Regions from separate parts of the Cytobacillus sp. FSL M8-0252 genome, predicted to be linked through region 3. Evidence: a T-box and tRNA genes for the amino acid it is inferred to sense, from the RefSeq annotation. Region 3 holds a T-box; the other regions hold tRNA genes.
The links. The T-box of region 3 lies ahead of serS (serine--tRNA ligase). A T-box ahead of a tRNA ligase gene usually reads a tRNA of that ligase, here a tRNA-Ser.
Positions count from the first base shown of each region.

Region 1 (5,503 bases), 4.0 Mb from region 3:
TGAACCGGCGAGTTACGATTACATGCGAGGTTAAGTTGGACAGACGGAGCCGTAGCGAAAGCGAGTCTGAATAGGGCGAATGAGTATGTGGTCGTAGACCCGAAACCAGGTGATCTACCCATGTCCAGGGTGAAGTCCAGGTAACACTGGATGGAGGCCCGAACCCACGTACGTTGAAAAGTGCGGGGATGAGGTGTGGGTAGCGGAGAAATTCCAATCGAACTTGGAGATAGCTGGTTCTCTCCGAAATAGCTTTAGGGCTAGCCTCATGCGTAAGAATCTTGGAGGTAGAGCACTGTTTGGACTAGGGGCCCTCATCGGGTTACCGAATTCAGACAAACTCCGAATGCCAAAGATTTATCCATGGGAGTCAGACTGCGAGTGATAAGATCCGTAGTCAAGAGGGAAACAGCCCAGACCACCAGCTAAGGTCCCAAAGTATACGTTAAGTGGAAAAGGATGTGGAGTTGCTTAGACAACCAGGATGTTGGCTTAGAAGCAGCCACCATTTAAAGAGTGCGTAATAGCTCACTGGTCGAGTGACTCCGCGCCGAAAATGTACCGGGGCTAAACGTATCACCGAAGCTGTGGATTGAACATCGTTGATGTTCAGTGGTAGGAGAGCGTTCTAAGGGCGTTGAAGCTAGACCGTAAGGACTGGTGGAGCGCTTAGAAGTGAGAATGCCGGTATGAGTAGCGAAAGATGGGTGAGAATCCCATCCACCGAATGCCTAAGGTTTCCTGAGGAAGGCTCGTCCGCTCAGGGTTAGTCGGGACCTAAGCCGAGGCTGAAAAGCGTAGGCGATGGACAACAGGTTGATATTCCTGTACCACCGTATTCTGTTTGAGTGATGGGGGGACGCAGGAGGATAGGGTAAGCGCACTATTGGATGTGCGTCTAAGCAGTTAGAGGGACCATGAGGCAAATCCCATGGTCACATACCTTGAGCTGTGATAGCGAGGGAAATTTAGTACCGAAGTTCTTGATTCCACACTGCCAAGAAAAGCCTCTAGCGAGGAATAAGGTGCCCGTACCGCAAACCGACACAGGTAGGCGAGGAGAGAATCCTAAGGTGAGCGAGAGAACTCTCGTTAAGGAACTCGGCAAAATGACCCCGTAACTTCGGGAGAAGGGGTGCTCATTAGGGTGTTAAAGCCTTGATGAGCCGCAGTGAATAGGCCCAGGCGACTGTTTAGCAAAAACACAGGTCTCTGCGAAGCCGCAAGGCGAAGTATAGGGGCTGACGCCTGCCCGGTGCTGGAAGGTTAAGAGGAGAGGTTAGCTCACGCGAAGCTTTGAATCGAAGCCCCAGTAAACGGCGGCCGTAACTATAACGGTCCTAAGGTAGCGAAATTCCTTGTCGGGTAAGTTCCGACCCGCACGAAAGGCGTAACGATCTGGGCACTGTCTCAACGAGAGACTCGGTGAAATTATAGTACCTGTGAAGATGCAGGTTACCCGCGACAGGACGGAAAGACCCCGTGGAGCTTTACTGTAGCCTGATATTGAATTTTGGTACAGCTTGTACAGGATAGGTAGGAGCCTTAGAAGCCGGAGCGCTAGCTTCGGTGGAGGCGTCGGTGGGATACTACCCTGGCTGTATTGAAATTCTAACCCACATCCCTTATCGGGATGGGAGACAGTGTCAGGTGGGCAGTTTGACTGGGGCGGTCGCCTCCTAAAGAGTAACGGAGGCGCCCAAAGGTTCCCTCAGAATGGTTGGAAATCATTCGTAGAGTGTAAAGGCACAAGGGAGCTTGACTGCGAGACCTACAAGTCGAGCAGGGACGAAAGTCGGGCTTAGTGATCCGGTGGTTCCGCATGGAAGGGCCATCGCTCAACGGATAAAAGCTACCCCGGGGATAACAGGCTTATCTCCCCCAAGAGTCCACATCGACGGGGAGGTTTGGCACCTCGATGTCGGCTCATCGCATCCTGGGGCTGTAGTCGGTCCCAAGGGTTGGGCTGTTCGCCCATTAAAGCGGTACGCGAGCTGGGTTCAGAACGTCGTGAGACAGTTCGGTCCCTATCCGTCGTGGGCGCAGGAAATTTGAGAGGAGCTGTCCTTAGTACGAGAGGACCGGGATGGACGCACCGCTGGTGTACCAGTTGTCTTGCCAAAGGCATCGCTGGGTAGCTATGTGCGGAAGGGATAAGTGCTGAAAGCATCTAAGCATGAAGCCCCCCTCGAGATGAGATTTCCCATAGCGCAAGCTAGTAAGATCCCTGAAAGATGATCAGGTTGATAGGTTAGAGGTGGAAGTGTGGCGACACATGTAGCTGACTAATACTAATCGATCGAGGACTTAACCAAAAACGAAAAGCGAAAGCGCCTTGCACAGGTGCGACAAGCATAAGACAGATTTGACAGGAGCTTGTTCTTTAACCTCATGACAAATTTGACTTATGACCTCGAGCACCTAGGCGCTGTAGCTGGACAATACGAAATGCGGGCGGCTCCAAGCCGCCGCAGCTAGACAGCACTACGTAAGTAGTCGCATCAGCAACGCATAGGCGATTACTCATAAATATCTTCTTCAACATTACCTAGTTTTGAGGGAACGATTCCCTTACAATTTCATAGTCCGGTGGCGATAGCGAGAAGGTCACACCCGTTCCCATACCGAACACGGAAGTTAAGCTTCTCAGCGCCGATGGTAGTTAGGGGCTGTCCCCTTGTGAGAGTAGGACGCTGCCGGGCAAACTACCCCAATTTTTGGGGTTATTTTTTGGCCCCTTGGTCAAGCGGTTAAGACACCGCCCTTTCACGGCGGTAACACGGGTTCGAATCCCGTAGGGGTCACCATTTTGGAGGATTAGCTCAGCTGGGAGAGCATCTGCCTTACAAGCAGAGGGTCGGCGGTTCGATCCCGTCATCCTCCACCATTTTTGTGTTTATTTGCCGGCCTAGCTCAATTGGTAGAGCAACTGACTTGTAATCAGTAGGTTGGGGGTTCAAGTCCTCTGGCCGGCACCACTCGTCCTTTGTACGAGCCATTAGCTCAGTTGGTAGAGCATCTGACTTTTAATCAGAGGGTCGAAGGTTCGAGTCCTTCATGGCTCACCATTTATATTTGCGGGTGTGGCGGAATTGGCAGACGCACCAGACTTAGGATCTGGCGCCGCAAGGCGTGGGGGTTCGACTCCCTTCACCCGCATTAGTATTTTATAATGAATATTTGCGGAAGTAGTTCAGTGGTAGAACATCACCTTGCCAAGGTGAGGGTCGCGGGTTCGAATCCCGTCTTCCGCTCCATATGCGCCCGTAGCTCAATTGGATAGAGCGTTTGACTACGGATCAAAAGGTTAGGGGTTCGACTCCTCTCGGGCGCGTTTTATTTCGGGAAGTAGCTCAGCTTGGTAGAGCACTTGGTTTGGGACCAAGGGGTCGCAGGTTCGAATCCTGTCTTCCCGACCACGAATACTTTTTAGGGGCCTTAGCTCAGCTGGGAGAGCGCCTGCTTTGCACGCAGGAGGTCAGCGGTTCGATCCCGCTAGGCTCCACCAATTTAATTTTTAACAATATATTTTATGGCGGTGTAGCTCAGCTGGCTAGAGCGTACGGTTCATACCCGTGAGGTCGGGGGTTCGATCCCCTCCGCCGCTATTGCTTTTTTATTAATGGAGGAATACCCAAGTCTGGCTGAAGGGATCGGTCTTGAAAACCGACAGGGGTGTTAAAGCCCGCGGGGGTTCGAATCCCTCTTCCTCCGCCATTAATATTTATTATCGCGGGGTGGAGCAGTCCGGTAGCTCGTCGGGCTCATAACCCGAAGGTCGCAGGTTCAAATCCTGCCCCCGCAATCTGGTCCGGTAGTTCAGTTGGTTAGAATGCCTGCCTGTCACGCAGGAGGTCGCGGGTTCGAGTCCCGTCCGGACCGCCATTTACATATTTATTATTTTGGCTCAGTAGCTCAGTCGGTAGAGCAAAGGACTGAAAATCCTTGTGTCGGCGGTTCGATTCCGTCCTGAGCCACCATTTAGTCTTTTTTGGAGGGGTAGCGAAGTGGCTAAACGCGGCGGACTGTAAATCCGCTCCTTCGGGTTCGGCAGTTCGAATCTGCCCCCCTCCACCATCTAGGGGTATAGTTTAATGGTAAAACGAAGGTCTCCAAAACCTTTGATGTGGGTTCGATTCCTACTACCCCTGCCAATTATGGCGGTTGTGGCGAAGTGGTTAACGCATCGGATTGTGGTTCCGACATTCGTGGGTTCGATTCCCATCAGCCGCCCCATTTTTAAACATTTTATTGGGCTATAGCCAAGTGGTAAGGCAACGGATTTTGATTCCGTCATTCGTAGGTTCGAACCCTACTAGCCCAGTTATGGCAGCATAGCCAAGTGGTAAGGCAGAGGTCTGCAAAACCTTTATCCCCGGTTCAAATCCGGGTGTTGCCTTTATGCCGGTGTGGCGGAATTGGCAGACGCGCACGACTCAAAATCGTGTTCCTTCGGGAGTGTCGGTTCGACCCCGACCACCGGTATGTTGAAGTTCTTAAATGCGGGTGTAGTTTAGTGGTAAAACCTCAGCCTTCCAAGCTGATGATGAGGGTTCGATTCCCTTCACCCGCTTAAATAGGGGCCTATAGCTCAGCTGGTTAGAGCGCACGCCTGATAAGCGTGAGGTCGATGGTTCGAGTCCATTTAGGCCCACCATTTATATTATTCCGCAGTAGCTCAGTGGTAGAGCATTCGGCTGTTAACCGAACGGTCGTAGGTTCGAATCCTACCTGCGGAGCCATACATATTTTAGTTTGCGCCTTTAGCTCAGCTGGATAGAGCAACAGCCTTCTAAGCTGTGGGTCAGAGGTTCGAATCCTCTAAGGCGCGTCAAAGCTCTTAAATCTTCTATAAGGTTTATGAGCTTTTTTTGTATGATTAATTTTAAATTAAGCTTCTAGGCATCTAGTTGAAAGCTTTGTAGATAAGTACAAAAAAAAAGCTTCCATGAATGGAAGCTAAAAAGGGGGATTTACACTTGTAATAGAAGTTTCTCCAAATAAATCTTTTTTTATACCTATATTTTCTTTATTTTACATATTTCTCTCATTAACAAATTATTTCACTTTTCTAACACATATTATTAGTAATATAGATGAGAAAGATTAGATGTTTAAGAAAGAGGGGCTTTTTATGAAGAAGTGGATATCAACCTTTTCTGTAATTATGATTATTTTTCTTGCTGCTTGTGGAAATGCAGAGAATGATGCAAACTCTAGTGGTGGGGAAGGATCAGTTCCTGCTGCAATCGATGCCAGTATCTCGATACCAAGTCAGATTAAAAGGAACGAAGAAGTACGCTTGGAAGTTACTGTTACTCAGGGAGACGAGTCTGTGGAAGATGCAGATGAAGTAAAATTTGAATTGTGGGAAGATGGGAAAAAGGATAATGGTGAATTAATAGAAGCAGAACACGAGAATGATGGCAAGTACGTTGCATCCTATACATTTGAAAAAGATGCTATCTATCATATTCAGTCACATGTCACCGCAAGAAGTATG
Region 1 covers NZ_JBBOWZ010000001.1:3,969,801-3,975,303, reverse strand. Annotated here, with positions in the region: rRNA gene MKX83_RS20180 (23S ribosomal RNA) at 1-2,315, shown strand, start outside; rRNA gene rrf (5S ribosomal RNA) at 2,586-2,702, shown strand; tRNA gene MKX83_RS20170 (tRNA-Glu) at 2,733-2,807, shown strand; tRNA gene MKX83_RS20165 (tRNA-Val) at 2,812-2,887, shown strand; tRNA gene MKX83_RS20160 (tRNA-Thr) at 2,903-2,978, shown strand; tRNA gene MKX83_RS20155 (tRNA-Lys) at 2,993-3,068, shown strand; tRNA gene MKX83_RS20150 (tRNA-Leu) at 3,078-3,159, shown strand; tRNA gene MKX83_RS20145 (tRNA-Gly) at 3,183-3,257, shown strand; tRNA gene MKX83_RS20140 (tRNA-Arg) at 3,261-3,334, shown strand; tRNA gene MKX83_RS20135 (tRNA-Pro) at 3,343-3,419, shown strand; tRNA gene MKX83_RS20130 (tRNA-Ala) at 3,433-3,508, shown strand; tRNA gene MKX83_RS20125 (tRNA-Met) at 3,535-3,608, shown strand; tRNA gene MKX83_RS20120 (tRNA-Ser) at 3,625-3,717, shown strand; tRNA gene MKX83_RS20115 (tRNA-Met) at 3,732-3,805, shown strand; tRNA gene MKX83_RS20110 (tRNA-Asp) at 3,809-3,885, shown strand; tRNA gene MKX83_RS20105 (tRNA-Phe) at 3,905-3,980, shown strand; tRNA gene MKX83_RS20100 (tRNA-Tyr) at 3,994-4,077, shown strand; tRNA gene MKX83_RS20095 (tRNA-Trp) at 4,081-4,154, shown strand; tRNA gene MKX83_RS20090 (tRNA-His) at 4,161-4,236, shown strand; tRNA gene MKX83_RS20085 (tRNA-Gln) at 4,253-4,324, shown strand; tRNA gene MKX83_RS20080 (tRNA-Cys) at 4,329-4,399, shown strand; tRNA gene MKX83_RS20075 (tRNA-Leu) at 4,404-4,485, shown strand; tRNA gene MKX83_RS20070 (tRNA-Gly) at 4,503-4,573, shown strand; tRNA gene MKX83_RS20065 (tRNA-Ile) at 4,581-4,657, shown strand; tRNA gene MKX83_RS20060 (tRNA-Asn) at 4,668-4,742, shown strand; tRNA gene MKX83_RS20055 (tRNA-Arg) at 4,758-4,831, shown strand; gene MKX83_RS20050 (FixH family protein) at 5,135-5,503, shown strand, end outside.
Region 1: it encodes a tRNA-Ser, which carries the amino acid that the T-box ahead of serS (serine--tRNA ligase) is inferred to sense. The anticodon was not compared.

Region 2 (5,503 bases), 3.8 Mb from region 3:
TAACTCATCCAGTCCCTTATGATAAGTTGTCGCATCAATGACTCCTAATAAACGATTATTCAATCAATATCCCCCCAGTAAAAATCATACAGTTCTACATTTATGCAAAATGACAAATACTTTCTGGCGTGATTAACAATGCTTCACTTGTTTCTTTTCTTTCTTTAATTACTGTCCCATCTGGTATAACTATATTAGATGGGACAATGACTTTTTCTAATATGACATTCTTACCAATCCTTGTATTTGGCATAACTACTGACTCTTTAATAACAGACCCTTTATCAATCGCTACACCTTGAAAGAGAACTGATTTGATTACCTCGCCTTCAATCGTACATCCTTCATTTACTAAAGATTGTTTGACCTTTGCTTGTGGAGAAATATATTGTGGAGGATGGTTAGGATTAACTGAGTAAATTCTCCAGTCTTGATCAAAAAGATTTAACTCACAATTGTCATCTAATAAATCCATATTAGCTTCCCATAGACTTTGAACTGTACCAACGTCTTTCCAATAACCATTAAAAGGATAGGCATAAAGTTTCTTATTTAACTTCAACATCTCAGGAATAATATCTTTTCCAAAATCATGGCTTGAGTCCTTATTTTGATTATCCTTTTGTAAAAACTCATTTAGTACTGACCATTTAAAGATATAAATGCCCATTGATGCTAAATTATTCTTTGCTTGCTCAGGTTTTTCTTCAAAATCTTCTATTCTCATATCTAAAGAAGTATTCATAATACCAAAACGATTTGTTTCATGCCACGGGACCTCTATAACAGAGATTGTCGCATCAGCTCCTTTACTAATATGGTAATCTAGCATTAAGTCATAGTTCATTTTGTAAATATGGTCACCTGATAAAATTAATACATATTCGGGGTTATGTTGCTCTAAATAATTGATATTCTGATAGATAGCACTTGCCGTACCTGTATACCATTTGACTTCAGAAGATTCACTGTATGGGGGAAGTACTGTCACACCGCCATTTCTTCTATCCAAATCCCAAGCGCTTCCTATGCCAATATATGAATTGAGTATTAGCGGTTGATATTGTGTTAGTACACCGACTGTATCGATGCCTGAATTTGTACAATTACTAAGTGTAAAATCGATGATGCGGTATTTACCTCCAAAAGGTACAGCTGGTTTAGCAAGCTCCTTCGTCAAAGAATTAAGGCGGCTTCCTTTGCCTCCAGCAAGCAACATCGCTACACATTTCTTGTTAGCCATTTACAACATCACTCCTTTTTCTTTTTCTAACAGGACGTAAAACTGAAATACCGAATGGTGGTATCGTCATTTCGATGCTGTATGGTTTTCCATGATAGGATAGTTTTTTTGTATTTAATACACGTTTATTAATACAATGGGAGCCACCAAATTCATTATTATCACTATTAAACACTTCTCTATAACTCCCATTTTTAGGAACACCCATTCGAAAATTCATATATACTTGAGGGGAAAAGTTACATACAACAATTAATATTTCTTGTTCTTCTACTCCTTTACGAATAAATGAAAAAATGGATTGCTGATGGTTATTAGCATCAATCCACTCAAAACCTTCTGATCTGTGGTCCCATTCATATAATGATTTAGATCTCTTATATAACTTTATTAACTTCTTCACATAATGATTCGTTTTTGCATGCATTTCATACTGAAGTAAGTGCCAATCCAACTCAGCTTCATCTTTCCACTCGGCAAATTGTCCTAGCTCAAACCCCATAAATAACAGCTTTTTACCTGGATGTGTCATCATAAAACCTAAGAGCAAACGATATTGGGCAAATTTTTGCCAATAATCTCCTGGCATCTTGTCTAGCAGGGATTTCTTCCCATGGACAACCTCATCATGTGATAACGGTAAGAGAAAATTTTCGGAGTATGCATACATTAATGAAAAAGTCATTTTATTATGGTGGTATTGCCGTTCATGTGGGGCTTTCTCCATATAAGATAATACATCATTCATCCACCCCATATTCCATTTATAACTGAAACCTAATCCGCCATAGTGAACAGGAGCCGTTACTTGGGGCCAATCTGTAGAATCCTCTGCCATCATCAAGATAGAAGGATCATAAGCAAAAACAGCCTTATTTAATTTCTGTAAAAATTGAATACCAAATGGATTTTCCCTATTCTCGTTATTAGGCCAAAAAATGATATTTGATACTGCATCAATTCTAAATCCATCGACATGGTATTTTTCCATCCAAAAAATAGCATTGGATATGAGGAAACTATGAACCTCTGTTTTACTTAAATTAAAATTAGCTGTACCCCAAACAAAATTTTCCCTATCAGCTTCTGTTTCGTATTCATAAACATATTCACCATCTAAACAATATAGCCCATGTTGATCTCTACAGAAATGTCCTGGTACCCAATCTAAAATAACACCAATATTATTTTGATGACATTGATCAATAAAAAACATTAAATCTTTTGGTTCACCATATCTACTAGTAGCCGAATAATAGCCTGTTCCTTGATACCCCCATGAACGATCATAAGGGTGTTCAATTATAGGCATCAATTCAATATGTGTAAAACCATGCTCCTTTACGTAAGGAATGATTTCTTCTGCTAGTTCACTGTATGTCAATAAAAGGCCATTCCTCTTTTTCCATGTACCTAAGTGCATCTCATATATCATCATAGGTTCTGAAAATGCTTTCCTTTGTTGTTTTTCCTTTTGCCAGCCTTGGTCCTTCCATTTGTAACCTTCTAAGGAATAAACAATCGAAGCAGTACTAGGCCGTAATTCTGAACAAAAAGCAAAAGGATCAGCCTTTAAAAAAGTTTGTTCATCCTTGTTCTTAATTGCATATTTATAAAGTTCTCCTGTTAAATCTCCATCTAGCTGAATTCTCCATATCCCCTCTTTATTTACTTTATCTAATGAAAAACCTTCGCCATTCCAATGATTAAAAGAACCAACTAATGATATTGAGGTGGCATGTGGAGCATAGATAGTAAAGGAAGTAACCCAATTATCTCCTTCTTTATGACGGTGTGATCCAAACAGTTCGTATGCCTTAAATAAGCTTCCTTCATGAAACAAGTGCATTTCGAATTCAGTGGGGTATGCAGTTGTATTCATCTTAATTCATTCCACTCCTTGTATTACATTACTCTTTCTTAAATAATTCGTCTTAAGTATAAAAATCCCTTGTTATTTTTCAAATTATTTTGACATCTAATGACAGATAATATAACATCCAAAAAGTGTTAGCCACATAAAAAAGAAACTGTCAACTTATGTTGACAGCTTCTTTTTTATGACCCCTACGGGATTCGAACCCGTGTTACCGCCGTGAAAGGGCGGTGTCTTAACCGCTTGACCAAGGGGCCAACTGGCGGAGAAGGAGGGATTTGAACCCTCGCGCCGGTTGCCCGACCTACACCCTTAGCAGGGGCGCCTCTTCAGCCACTTGAGTACTTCTCCATATGGCTCCGCAGGTAGGATTCGAACCTACGACCGTTCGGTTAACAGCCGAATGCTCTACCACTGAGCTACTGCGGAATAATATAAATGGTGGGCCTAAATGGACTCGAACCATCGACCTCACGCTTATCAGGCGTGCGCTCTAACCAGCTGAGCTATAGGCCCCTATTTAAGCGGGTGAAGGGAATCGAACCCTCATCATCAGCTTGGAAGGCTGAGGTTTTACCACTAAACTACACCCGCAATGGGGCGGCTGATGGGAATCGAACCCACGAATGTCGGAACCACAATCCGATGCGTTAACCACTTCGCCACAACCGCCATAAAAGATGGCTCAGGACGGAATCGAACCGCCGACACAAGGATTTTCAGTCCTTTGCTCTACCGACTGAGCTACTGAGCCAAAATAATAAATATGTAAATGGCGGTCCGGACGGGACTCGAACCCGCGACCTCCTGCGTGACAGGCAGGCATTCTAACCAACTGAACTACCGGACCAGATTGCGGGGGCAGGATTTGAACCTGCGACCTTCGGGTTATGAGCCCGACGAGCTACCGGACTGCTCCACCCCGCGATAATAATATGAATGGCGGAGGAAGAGGGATTCGAACCCCCGCGGGCTTTAACACCCCTGTCGGTTTTCAAGACCGATCCCTTCAGCCAGACTTGGGTATTCCTCCGAATAATGGTGGACCTTGTAGGACTCGAACCTACGACCGGACGGTTATGAGCCGTCTGCTCTAACCAGCTGAGCTAAAGGTCCATCATTCTATCTATGGTAGCGGCGGAGGGGATCGAACCCCCGACCTCACGGGTATGAACCGTACGCTCTAGCCAGCTGAGCTACACCGCCATAGAATATATTGTATAAAATTAATTGGTGGAGCCTAGCGGGATCGAACCGCTGACCTCCTGCGTGCAAAGCAGGCGCTCTCCCAGCTGAGCTAAGGCCCCTAAAAATATATATGTATATCTAGTGGTCGGGAAGACAGGATTCGAACCTGCGACCCCTTGGTCCCAAACCAAGTGCTCTACCAAGCTGAGCTACTTCCCGATACAAAACGCGCCCGAGAGGAGTCGAACCCCTAACCTTTTGATCCGTAGTCAAACGCTCTATCCAATTGAGCTACGGGCGCTTAATTTTAAAAAGAATGGTGCCGAGGACCGGAATCGAACCGGTACGGTAGTCACCTACCGCAGGATTTTAAGTCCTGTGCGTCTGCCAGTTCCGCCACCCCGGCACATATTGGAGCGGAAGACGGGATTCGAACCCGCGACCCTCACCTTGGCAAGGTGATGTTCTACCACTGAACTACTTCCGCAAATATTTAAAATGAAAAATGGTGCGGGTGAAGGGAGTCGAACCCCCACGCCTTGCGGCGCCAGATCCTAAGTCTGGTGCGTCTGCCAATTCCGCCACACCCGCATATTAAAATGATCAAATGGTGAGCCATGAAGGACTCGAACCTTCGACCCTCTGATTAAAAGTCAGATGCTCTACCAACTGAGCTAATGGCTCGTACAAAGCACGAGTGGTGCCGGCCAGAGGACTTGAACCCCCAACCTACTGATTACAAGTCAGTTGCTCTACCAATTGAGCTAGGCCGGCAAATACACACAAAAAATGGTGGAGGATGACGGGATCGAACCGCCGACCCTCTGCTTGTAAGGCAGATGCTCTCCCAGCTGAGCTAATCCTCCAATATGTATGCCCGGCAACGTCCTACTCTCACAAGGGGACAGCCCCTAACTACCATCGGCGCTTTAGAAGCTTAACTTCCGTGTTCGGTATGGGAACGGGTGTGACCTTCTCGCTATCGCCACCGGACTTTTTAAAGACATATATTATTATAACGTCTTTAATAATATTTTCAAGAGAAATTTTAAATCATTCTCTGAAAACTAGGTAATGTTGAAGAAGATATTTATGAGTAATCGCCTATGCGTTGCTGATGCGACTACTTACGTAGTGCTGTCTAGCTGCGGCGGCTTGGAGCCGCCCGCATTTCGTATTGTCCAGCCACAGCGCCT
Region 2 covers NZ_JBBOWZ010000001.1:3,767,231-3,772,733, forward strand. Annotated here, with positions in the region: gene MKX83_RS18920 (sugar phosphate nucleotidyltransferase) at 1-63, opposite strand, end outside; gene MKX83_RS18925 (glucose-1-phosphate adenylyltransferase) at 101-1,243, opposite strand; gene glgB (1,4-alpha-glucan branching enzyme) at 1,236-3,125, opposite strand; tRNA gene MKX83_RS18935 (tRNA-Glu) at 3,305-3,376, opposite strand; tRNA gene MKX83_RS18940 (tRNA-Ser) at 3,380-3,470, opposite strand; tRNA gene MKX83_RS18945 (tRNA-Asn) at 3,474-3,548, opposite strand; tRNA gene MKX83_RS18950 (tRNA-Ile) at 3,559-3,635, opposite strand; tRNA gene MKX83_RS18955 (tRNA-Gly) at 3,643-3,713, opposite strand; tRNA gene MKX83_RS18960 (tRNA-His) at 3,716-3,791, opposite strand; tRNA gene MKX83_RS18965 (tRNA-Phe) at 3,801-3,873, opposite strand; tRNA gene MKX83_RS18970 (tRNA-Asp) at 3,893-3,969, opposite strand; tRNA gene MKX83_RS18975 (tRNA-Met) at 3,973-4,046, opposite strand; tRNA gene MKX83_RS18980 (tRNA-Ser) at 4,060-4,152, opposite strand; tRNA gene MKX83_RS18985 (tRNA-Ile) at 4,159-4,235, opposite strand; tRNA gene MKX83_RS18990 (tRNA-Met) at 4,249-4,325, opposite strand; tRNA gene MKX83_RS18995 (tRNA-Ala) at 4,351-4,426, opposite strand; tRNA gene MKX83_RS19000 (tRNA-Pro) at 4,450-4,526, opposite strand; tRNA gene MKX83_RS19005 (tRNA-Arg) at 4,535-4,608, opposite strand; tRNA gene MKX83_RS19010 (tRNA-Leu) at 4,625-4,713, opposite strand; tRNA gene MKX83_RS19015 (tRNA-Gly) at 4,720-4,794, opposite strand; tRNA gene MKX83_RS19020 (tRNA-Leu) at 4,814-4,898, opposite strand; tRNA gene MKX83_RS19025 (tRNA-Lys) at 4,916-4,991, opposite strand; tRNA gene MKX83_RS19030 (tRNA-Thr) at 5,006-5,081, opposite strand; tRNA gene MKX83_RS19035 (tRNA-Val) at 5,098-5,173, opposite strand; rRNA gene rrf (5S ribosomal RNA) at 5,183-5,300, opposite strand.
Region 2: it encodes a tRNA-Ser, which carries the amino acid that the T-box ahead of serS (serine--tRNA ligase) is inferred to sense. The anticodon was not compared.

Region 3 (5,503 bases):
CTATTGAAATAGAAGTCAATAGATTTTTTGCATAAATTCACAAACATGCATGTTAGAACTTTAAAAATAGGATCTGTCCTAAGAAACAGACCCTATCATCTTACTTATTTTGCTGGATTTATCACTTCTTTATTCCCCATATAAGGGCGAAGTACTTCTGGAATAACCACACTACCATCAGCTTGTTGATAATTTTCTAATATCGCAGCGACTGTACGTCCCACTGCTAACCCAGAGCCATTTAATGTATGAACATTCTCCGGCTTACCTTTAGCATCACGACGGAAGCGGATATTTGCACGTCTCGCTTGGAAAGCTTCAAAGTTACTACAAGAAGAAATTTCTCGATAATTATCGTAGCTAGGCATCCATACTTCAATATCGTACTTCTTCGCAGCTGTGAATCCTAAATCAGCAGTGCACATACTCATGACGCGATAAGGTAAACCAAGCAGTTGTAATACCTTCTCTGCATTTTTTGTTAATTTCTCCAACTCGTTATAAGAGTCTTCTGGTTTAACAAACTTCACAAGCTCAACCTTATTAAACTGATGCTGACGAATAAGACCTCTCGTATCACGGCCAGCTGATCCAGCTTCAGAACGGAAGCACGCACTAAATGCGGCGTAATTAATTGGTAATTGATCAGCACTTAAAATTTCATCGCGATGCATATTCGTGATTGGTACCTCTGCCGTTGGAATAAGGAAATAATCCTCACTCTCAATTAAAAATGCATCCTCTTCAAATTTTGGTAATTGTCCTGTACCTGTCATACTTGCACGATTAACCATATATGGTGGTAGCACTTCTTCGTATCCATGTTCTTCTGTATGGAGGTCCAACATAAAGTTATACAATGCGCGCTCTAATCTAGCACCTAACCCTTTATAAAATACAAAACGACTGCCAGTTACTTTTCCTGCTCGTTCAAAATCTAATATTCCAAGCTCAGTCGCTATATCCCAATGCGGTTTAAATTCAAAATCAAATCCCTTTACTTCTCCCCATTGCCAAGCTAAGACATTGTCATCCTCTGTCTCCCCAACGGGTACACTTTCATGTGGGATGTTTGGAATACTGAGTAAGATAAGCTCTAATTCAGCTTCTACTTCACGTAACTCATGGTCTAAATCCTTAATTTGGTCGCCAACTTGCCTCATTTCAGCAATTAATTGGTCCGCATCTTTTTTCTCTCGTTTTAAAACAGCCACTTGCTGTGATACTTCATTTCTTTTGCTTTTAAGCTCTTCCGTTTTTACAAGTAATTCTCGGCGTTTTACATCCAAATCCTCAAACTTCTCAAGATCAGAAATATCTTCCCCACGGTGTTTTTCTAGTTTTTCTTTTACTTCAGCAAAATTAGCTCTTAAATATTTGATATCTAACATAGCCTTTCCCTCCATATTCAATTTGTGAAAACAAAAAACTCCCGTCCCCTATAAAGGGACGAGAGTTACCCGCGTTGCCACCCTAGTTAAAAGTATAGTCCATACTTTTCACTTTAAATCTTTAACGAGGTTTACCCGAGAGCTTTTACTTACAAAAAATGTGTTCCAAGCTCTACGCAAAGGATGGATTCTCAAGTGCTTTTGTCTGGTTTGCACCAACCACCAGCTCTCTATGGCAAAAGTGTACTTGATACTACTTCCTTCTTTATGCTTTCTTTTATTCAACTTATTAGTAATACATAATTTACTATAATTATAAGCCAAATGCAACTACATTATTCAAGAAAACCAACCTTTAACAGTAGATGCAACACTGTCCCAAACATCTCCAAAGAATCCACCAACACCACGCATAGATAAAACGAACCAGTTCGCTTTTTCAACCGATTCAGAAGCGATGACATCAACTCTTGTTTGGTTAGCATTTAAAAATTCAATCGCATTACCATCTTTATCTTCAACCGTTAAATAACCAACAACATCACCTTTTTTTACAGGAGCTGTTAATTGACCTTGATCATTTAATAAATCTTCATTAATCACAAGCTTTGGTTGATAATTCTCTTCTTCACCATTTTTAACAGTTAATGTAATGGCCTCTTTTGATTCAATCGCTACTGCATTTTCTTTCCCTTTTTCAACGGCAAGTTTTTCTTTATCTTTCACTTGATAGCCAGCAGGAACGATCTCTTTTTTATCAAAATTAGAGAACGCGTAATCAAACATTTTCTTTGTTTCGTCGAATCTAGCTTGATTATAACCAGAATCGCCGCCACCTTTAGCATTCATAACAACTGTTACATATCTTTTTCCATCACGTTCAGCTGTTCCTGTAAAAGAAGAACCTGCAAAATCAGTTGTCCCTGTCTTTAACCCATCTACACCTTCATAGCCGTAGACCAGTTCAGGTAACATCCAGTTCCAATTTTCCATATCAATTTTATCTTCAGTGCCTTCTCTAAATGTTTTTCTAGGAATGCTTGCTGTTTCTAAAACTTGAGGAAAATCCGTGAGGAGCGTTGTCGCTAGTTTAGCTGTTGCTCTAGCAGACATCACATTTTCTTCATCTTCATTACCTGTCGAATGGTAACCTTTTAAATCCTTGTTATTTAAACCAGAAGAATTGACGAATTTATAATCTTCTAACCCTAATTCCTCTGCTTTTTCATTCATCATTTGCACAAAGTTCTTTTCAGATCCAGCAATTGTCTCAGCAATGGCAATTGTTGCTCCATTTGCGGAATAAATAGTCATTGCTTCAAATAATTCCTTAATGCTGTATGTCCCATCTCTTCTAAGAGGAACATTCGAAAGCGCTGTGTCATGAGACACTTTCCAAACGTACTCACTTACAGCATACTCTTGATCCCATGATACTCGACCTTCATCAATAGCTTCTAATAAAAGATACTCGGTCATCATTTTTGACATACTTGCAATACCAAGCACCTTATCAATGTTTTTCCCGTATAAAACTCTACCTGTTTCTGCATCTACTAGAATAGCTGCATCTGCATTAATATTAAGTATATCTTCTTTTGCACTTGCTTTATGTACATTTGGAAGAATGCCTAACACCATAATCAACACCAAGAAACTTGCAACAACTTTACGATATCCTTTTCTTCTCAATTCCAAAGCCCTCCAACTTTTTTTTCAGCTTTTGTTATTTTATCATAAGATGTCCTTCATGGATACAAACAACCTTTTCCTAATCTTGGCGTTTTCATGAACATCCCTTTTCTTTCTCTATTCCTTAGGTCAATCCGCCTGAGAAAACATTGTGCGTTTTGCTAACAATGACGAAAGTCTGATATCTTTCCAGGCAAAAAAAAGTAAGAGGACCAGCCCTCTTACTTTTTAAAAAAAATTATAATGAATAATTTGGTGCTTCTTTCGTAATTTGGATATCATGTGGGTGACTTTCTTTAAGACCAGCACCTGTCATACGGATAAACTGTGCATTTTCTCTTAAGAATTCTAAATTTGCTGCCCCGCAGTAACCCATACCAGAGCGAACGCCACCAACTAACTGATAAATCGTATCTGCTAATGAACCTTTAAATGGAATACGTCCTTCAATGCCTTCTGGAACGAATTTCTTATTATCTTCTTGGAAGTAACGATCCTTTGATCCTTTTTCCATAGAAGTAACGGATCCCATTCCACGATAAACTTTAAATTGACGTCCTTGGAAAATTTCAGTTTCACCTGGACTTTCAGAGACACCAGCTAACATACTTCCTAGCATAACTGCATGTCCACCAGAAGCTAATGCTTTCACGATATCTCCTGAATACTTAATCCCACCATCAGCGATAATCGCTTTACCATGTTTACGTGCTTCTGTTGCACAATCATATACCGCTGTAATTTGTGGCACGCCAACACCTGCTACCACACGAGTTGTACAAATAGATCCAGGTCCAATACCTACCTTTACAACATCAGCTCCAGCTTCAAACAATGCACGTGTACCTTCAGCAGTAGCTACATTACCTGCTACAACTGTCAGGTCAGGGTATTTGTCTTTAATTTCTTTTACTGTATTAATAACGCCCGCTGAGTGGCCGTGAGCCGTATCGACTACTACTACATCAACTTGAGCTTTAACAAGTAACTCTAATCTTTTCATTGTATCTTTTGTTATACCGATTGCTGCACCAGCAAGTAAACGACCTTGTGCATCTTTCGCTGAGTTAGGGAACTCAATGACTTTTTCAATATCTTTAATAGTAATAAGTCCTTTTAAAACACCATTATCATCAACAAGAGGTAATTTCTCAATTTTATACTTTTGCAGAATTTTTTCTGCTTCTTGTAGCGTTGTACCTACTGAAGCAGTTACTAAGTTTTCTTTCGTCATTACATCAGAGATCTTAATAGAGAAATCTTGAATGAAACGAAGGTCACGGTTTGTAATAATACCAACAAGTTTTTGTTCGTCAAGATTATTTACAATTGGAACACCTGATATACGATATTTGCCCATTAAATGTTCAGCATCATACACTTGTTGTTCGGGAGTAAGGAAAAACGGATCAGAAATAACGCCACTCTCAGAGCGTTTTACTTTATCAACTAAATCTGCCTGTTGCTCAATGGACATGTTTTTGTGAATAATACCTAATCCACCCTGGCGTGCCATTGCAATAGCCATTTCAGCTTCAGTTACTGTATCCATACCAGCACTGATAATTGGAACATTCAATTTTACCTTTTCAGACAGTCTCACCGACAAATCGACATCTTTCGGCAATACCTCAGATTTAGCAGGGACAAGTAGTACATCATCAAAAGTTAAACCTTCTTTTTCAAATTTAGTTTCCCACATTTTTTTGACCTCCTGAACATGAAAATATTATTAGTAGGTTATCAATTGGACAAAATACTGTCAAGGACACTGCTATAAGTTGGATTTTTCAGATTATTTGGAGGTTGTATATTTTGAAGCATTCTTACAACAATTGGCAATCATATTTACCCTTTTTTTCAACAGAAACAACCAAAGCATTTTTAGAAAAAAGTTATCAAAACGAAGGAATTGAACAAGCATCACAAAAGAGTTTTGAAAATACTTATCCGTTTATATATTACATTGAACACGGTAAGGTTTACTATGAACAAGCCGCCGCTGCCCCGTTAATCATTAAACCTATTCTTTATTTCTACGGCCTAGTTCATCTAATAAAAGCTTGTATTTTAACTATTGACCCTCTTTATCCAGATACGACCTCCGTACTGGCTCATGGTGTTTCGACAAGAAAAAAGAAAAAGCAGCAATACCTCTTTTTAAAAGATGAAGTGAAACTACAAAAGAGTGGCTTATTTCCATATATGGCAGAAAAAATGTTCCATATGAAACATCTAGAAGGTGATAAATTTTATATGGTTGATTTATTGAGACAAATCCCAGAGATGGAAATAATGTTTCAGTCTATCCAAAAAGAACAAACATTTATTGATATAAAAAAAGAAAAAGATAACTTCTTTGTCCCAATAACCATTCTTAATCATTATCATATGACTGAATCGAGATTTTCTACTTTTCT
Region 3 covers NZ_JBBOWZ010000001.1:15,037-20,539, reverse strand. Annotated here, with positions in the region: gene serS (serine--tRNA ligase) at 105-1,391, opposite strand; T-box leader at 1,443-1,668, opposite strand; gene MKX83_RS00075 (D-alanyl-D-alanine carboxypeptidase family protein) at 1,731-3,032, opposite strand; gene guaB (IMP dehydrogenase) at 3,322-4,785, opposite strand; gene MKX83_RS00065 (YaaC family protein) at 4,899-5,503, shown strand, end outside.

Region 4 (5,503 bases), 510 kb from region 3:
ATATTCCTTAGAAAGGAGGTGATCCAGCCGCACCTTCCGATACGGCTACCTTGTTACGACTTCACCCCAATCATCTGTCCCACCTTAGGCGGCTGGCTCCAAAAGGTTACCCCACCGACTTCGGGTGTTACAAACTCTCGTGGTGTGACGGGCGGTGTGTACAAGGCCCGGGAACGTATTCACCGCGGCATGCTGATCCGCGATTACTAGCGATTCCGGCTTCATGTAGGCGAGTTGCAGCCTACAATCCGAACTGAGAATGGTTTTATGGGATTGGCTAAACCTCGCGGTCTTGCAGCCCTTTGTACCATCCATTGTAGCACGTGTGTAGCCCAGGTCATAAGGGGCATGATGATTTGACGTCATCCCCACCTTCCTCCGGTTTGTCACCGGCAGTCACCTTAGAGTGCCCAACTAAATGCTGGCAACTAAGATCAAGGGTTGCGCTCGTTGCGGGACTTAACCCAACATCTCACGACACGAGCTGACGACAACCATGCACCACCTGTCACTCTGTCCCCCGAAGGGGAAAGTCCTATCTCTAGGATTGTCAGAGGATGTCAAGACCTGGTAAGGTTCTTCGCGTTGCTTCGAATTAAACCACATGCTCCACCGCTTGTGCGGGCCCCCGTCAATTCCTTTGAGTTTCAACCTTGCGGTCGTACTCCCCAGGCGGAGTGCTTAATGCGTTTGCTGCAGCACTAAAGGGCGGAAACCCTCTAACACTTAGCACTCATCGTTTACGGCGTGGACTACCAGGGTATCTAATCCTGTTTGCTCCCCACGCTTTCGCGCCTCAGCGTCAGTTACAGACCAGAAAGTCGCCTTCGCCACTGGTGTTCCTCCAAATCTCTACGCATTTCACCGCTACACTTGGAATTCCACTTTCCTCTTCTGCACTCAAGTTCCCCAGTTTCCAATGACCCTCCACGGTTGAGCCGTGGGCTTTCACATCAGACTTAAGGAACCGCCTGCGCGCGCTTTACGCCCAATAATTCCGGACAACGCTTGCCACCTACGTATTACCGCGGCTGCTGGCACGTAGTTAGCCGTGGCTTTCTGGTTAGGTACCGTCAAGGTACCGGCAGTTACTCCGGTACTTGTTCTTCCCTAACAACAGAGTTTTACGATCCGAAAACCTTCATCACTCACGCGGCGTTGCTCCGTCAGACTTTCGTCCATTGCGGAAGATTCCCTACTGCTGCCTCCCGTAGGAGTCTGGGCCGTGTCTCAGTCCCAGTGTGGCCGATCACCCTCTCAGGTCGGCTACGCATCGTCGCCTTGGTGAGCCGTTACCTCACCAACTAGCTAATGCGCCGCGGGCCCATCTGTAAGTGATAGCAGAACCATCTTTCAATCTAATTATATGTATAAATAGATATTATCCGGTATTAGCCCCGGTTTCCCGGAGTTATCCCAGTCTTACAGGCAGGTTGCCCACGTGTTACTCACCCGTCCGCCGCTAATCTTTGGGAGCAAGCTCCCTCAGATTCGCTCGACTTGCATGTATTAGGCACGCCGCCAGCGTTCGTCCTGAGCCAGGATCAAACTCTCCAATAAAGTGTTTGATTAGCTCATTTGCACCTATGGTGCTTTGTTGCTGATAAATCAGCTTTTTTTAGAATTACGCTTGACGTTTTACGTTCGTTCAGTTTTCAAAGAACAATCTTTTCGGTAATGGAGCGGGTGAAGGGAATCGAACCCTCATCATCAGCTTGGAAGGCTGAGGTTTTACCACTAAACTACACCCGCATTTAATTAATTTGTTGGTTTTGCATGGTCGGGAAGACAGGATTCGAACCTGCGACCCCTTGGTCCCAAACCAAGTGCTCTACCAAGCTGAGCTACTTCCCGTAAGTATATGGCGCGCCCGAGAGGAGTCGAACCCCTAACCTTTTGATCCGTAGTCAAACGCTCTATCCAATTGAGCTACGGGCGCCTTGAAGCAACTCTATTATAATATCATACTAATTTTAATGAGTCAAGTATTTTTTTAAATCTTTTTGGTGCGGCCGAGAGGACTTGAACCTCCACGGGTTATTCACCCACTAGGCCCTCAACCTAGCGCGTCTGCCATTCCGCCACGACCGCATAAATTGTTTAAGATGAGCCATGAAGGACTCGAACCTTCGACCCTCTGATTAAAAGTCAGATGCTCTACCAACTGAGCTAATGGCTCATAAAAATGGCTGGGCTAGCAGGGATCGAACCTGCGAATGACGGAATCAAAATCCGTTGCCTTACCGCTTGGCTATAGCCCATTATTAAGATATGGCGGTCCGGACGGGACTCGAACCCGCGACCTCCTGCGTGACAGGCAGGCATTCTAACCAACTGAACTACCGGACCTAACCTTTAAAAAGATGACCCCTACGGGATTCGAACCCGTGTTACCGCCGTGAAAGGGCGGTGTCTTAACCGCTTGACCAAGGGGCCATAACATAAAAAAAGAAAAACAAATATGTATATAAGAATGGCGGAGAAGGAGGGATTTGAACCCTCGCGCCAGTTGCCCGACCTACACCCTTAGCAGGGGCGCCTCTTCAGCCACTTGAGTACTTCTCCAAAATGGCTCCGCAGGTAGGATTCGAACCTACGACCGTTCGGTTAACAGCCGAATGCTCTACCACTGAGCTACTGCGGAATATGTTAAAAGAGAATATGTAGTCAACAAGCACTGCCTTATCGACTCTTTAAATTATAATTACCACCATGTAAAAAGTCAAGCATGAATTTCAATTATTTTTATCAGTAGATATTAACACTAATTTGCCCATACATTGGCCACATCTATACTTGTTTGTGTTTATTCGACGTTTCCTTCTATAGAGTTGATTGCACTGGTTGCATTTATACATAATGTAAGAAACTTTCTGAGGTAAAGACGAACAATGCCTTGGTGCACCTACTTTAGCCATTAGCCTCCGAAAATCACTATCTCGATGTTGATAGCCTGCCCCAGCCAAATGCAGATGGTAATGACATAGTTCATGTTTAATAATACCAACTAATTCTTCCATTCCTAGATGCTGATAATATGTCGGATTAATTTCAATGCGGTGATCAGACAGCATATATCGTCCTCCGGTTGTTCTTAATCTACTATTGAATTTCGCTGTATGACGAAAAGGAAGATCGAACCACCTCAAAGATACCTCTTCAACTAACCTTTGTAATTCCTTATCACTCATTTCTTCACTCCTTTCAAGGATAAAATTAGCACGTGACAACCTATAAGCGCATACAATTGATATACATTAGCATAGCATAAAGGACCGTGGAAAGTGAGAGAAAGGAGGCTATTCCATGCCTGTTTGGTTACAGAACCAAATGAAACGTGCTTTCTTAGAGAAGGACCGTTATCAAATCAAATTATTGAATCAATGCTGGTACTTTTATAGAAAGAAGCATTGTTCTGGTACGTAGGAAACTCCTTCTCAAACCCACAATGATTTACATAAAAAGCCGTTGGAAAAATCCCACGGCTTTTTATGCTTATTTATTGACCTTGTTGGAGCATGGTTAACGCTACTCTGCCTTTTTGTTGATCAACCGAATCGACCCATACAGTCACAACATCACCAACAGATACGACATCTAACGGATGTTTCACAAACCGATTACTTAGCTTTGAGATATGGACTAAACCATCTTGCTTCACGCCAATATCTACAAAAGCTCCGAAATCAACTACATTTCGGACGGTCCCTTGAAGTTCCATCCCTTCCTTCAAATCATCCAGCTTTAATACTTCTTTCTTTAATAGCGGAGCAGGTAATTCATCCCTAGGGTCTCGACCAGGTTTCATTAATGCATCAATTATATCCTTGAGCGTTAATTCACCAATATTTAATTCTTCTGCTGTTTCTTTTATAGATAACTGGCTTAACGCTTCTATTAATTGTGCAGAGCCTAAATGGTTAGAATTCATCTTTAACATTTTAAGCAATTTACTTACTTCCCCATAGGTTTCAGGGTGAATCGATGTTCTGTCTAATGCTTCCTCTCCATCAACAATTCGCAAGAATCCAATGGCTTGCTCGTACGTCTTCGCGCCTAAGCGAGGAATTTTCTTTAATTGTTTCCGATTAGTAAATTTGCCTTCTTCTTCTCTTTTCTTAACAATATTCGTTGCGACAGCCTTCGATAAACCAGCTACATGTTGTAATAGTGACGGAGAGGCTGTGTTCACATTCACTCCAACTTGGTTTACAGCCGTCTCGACAACAAAATCTAATGATTCCGTTAACCTTTTTTGAGAGACATCATGTTGGTATTGACCGACACCAACTGATTTAGGGTCAATTTTTACTAGTTCAGCAAGTGGATCTTGTAGTCTCCTCCCGATTGAAACAGCGCTTCTTTCTTCAACTTGAAAGTCAGGGAATTCTTCACGTGCAATATCAGATGCGGAATAGACACTTGCCCCCGCTTCATTTACGATTAAATAATAGATTTCTTCATTCAATTCTTTCAGCAAGTCAGCAATAAACTGTTCTGTCTCTCTTGATGCCGTTCCATTACCTATAGCCACCATCTTCACTTCATATGCTTTGAGCATGGAAAGGACTTTGTCTTTGGCTACACCTAATTTAGAAACAGGCGGATGAGGATAGATAACATCAATCTTTAATACCTTACCTGTTTCATCAATGACCGCTAATTTGCAGCCTGTACGATAAGCTGGATCTACCGCAAGGACGACTTTCCCTTTTAGTGGTGGTTGTAAAAGGAGATTCTTAAGATTTTCAGAGAAAATTTTAATCGCCTGTTCCTCACCTTTTTCGGTTAGTTCAGCCCTTAATTCTCTTTCAATTGATGGTTGAATTAAGCGTTTATAACCATCTTCAATCGCTTCTTCCACAAATGGTGCATTGATATGTTTTGATACAGTGATCCATTTTCGATTTAAATACTGTAAAATTGGCTCTTGTTCCACCTTAATACTGACTTTAAGTACGCCTTCTTTTTCCCCACGATTTAATGCTAGTATACGGTGAGGAACAATTTTACCTACGTTTTCACTATATTCATAATACATCTCATACACATGCTTTTCGTCGATGCTTTCATCTTTAACAGCTGATTCAATAATTCCTTGTTTATATGTTTTTTCGCGAATCCATTTCCTACTTTGCGCATCATCAGATACCATTTCTGCAATAATATCTCGCGCCCCCTGAAGCGCTTCTTCAACTGTTGTGACACCTTTTTCCTCATTTAGGAAGTGTGTTGCTTTTTCTTCAGGCGTATCATCATTTTGATAGGATAATAACCAAGTAGCTAATGGTTCTAGCTCTTTTTCTTTCGCTACGGTTGCTTTTGTTCTTCTTTTTTGTTTGTACGGACGATATAAATCTTCTACTTCCTGCAATTTCTCCGCTTTTTCTATTTGATTAGATAATTCCGGGGTTAATTTCCCTTGCTCTTCTATTAACCTAAGTACTTCTTGTTTTCTCTGCTTCACGTTTTGTATGTATTGCCATCTTTCAACAATATCTTT
Region 4 covers NZ_JBBOWZ010000001.1:524,648-530,150, reverse strand. Annotated here, with positions in the region: rRNA gene MKX83_RS02805 (16S ribosomal RNA) at 12-1,560, opposite strand; tRNA gene MKX83_RS02800 (tRNA-Gly) at 1,679-1,752, opposite strand; tRNA gene MKX83_RS02795 (tRNA-Pro) at 1,778-1,854, opposite strand; tRNA gene MKX83_RS02790 (tRNA-Arg) at 1,863-1,939, opposite strand; tRNA gene MKX83_RS02785 (tRNA-Leu) at 2,005-2,091, opposite strand; tRNA gene MKX83_RS02780 (tRNA-Lys) at 2,107-2,179, opposite strand; tRNA gene MKX83_RS02775 (tRNA-Gln) at 2,187-2,261, opposite strand; tRNA gene MKX83_RS02770 (tRNA-Asp) at 2,273-2,349, opposite strand; tRNA gene MKX83_RS02765 (tRNA-Glu) at 2,365-2,436, opposite strand; tRNA gene MKX83_RS02760 (tRNA-Ser) at 2,475-2,565, opposite strand; tRNA gene MKX83_RS02755 (tRNA-Asn) at 2,570-2,644, opposite strand; gene MKX83_RS02750 (SprT family protein) at 2,736-3,191, opposite strand; gene cmpA (cortex morphogenetic protein CmpA) at 3,307-3,426, shown strand; gene MKX83_RS02740 (Tex family protein) at 3,500-5,503, opposite strand, start outside.
Region 4: it encodes a tRNA-Ser, which carries the amino acid that the T-box ahead of serS (serine--tRNA ligase) is inferred to sense. The anticodon was not compared.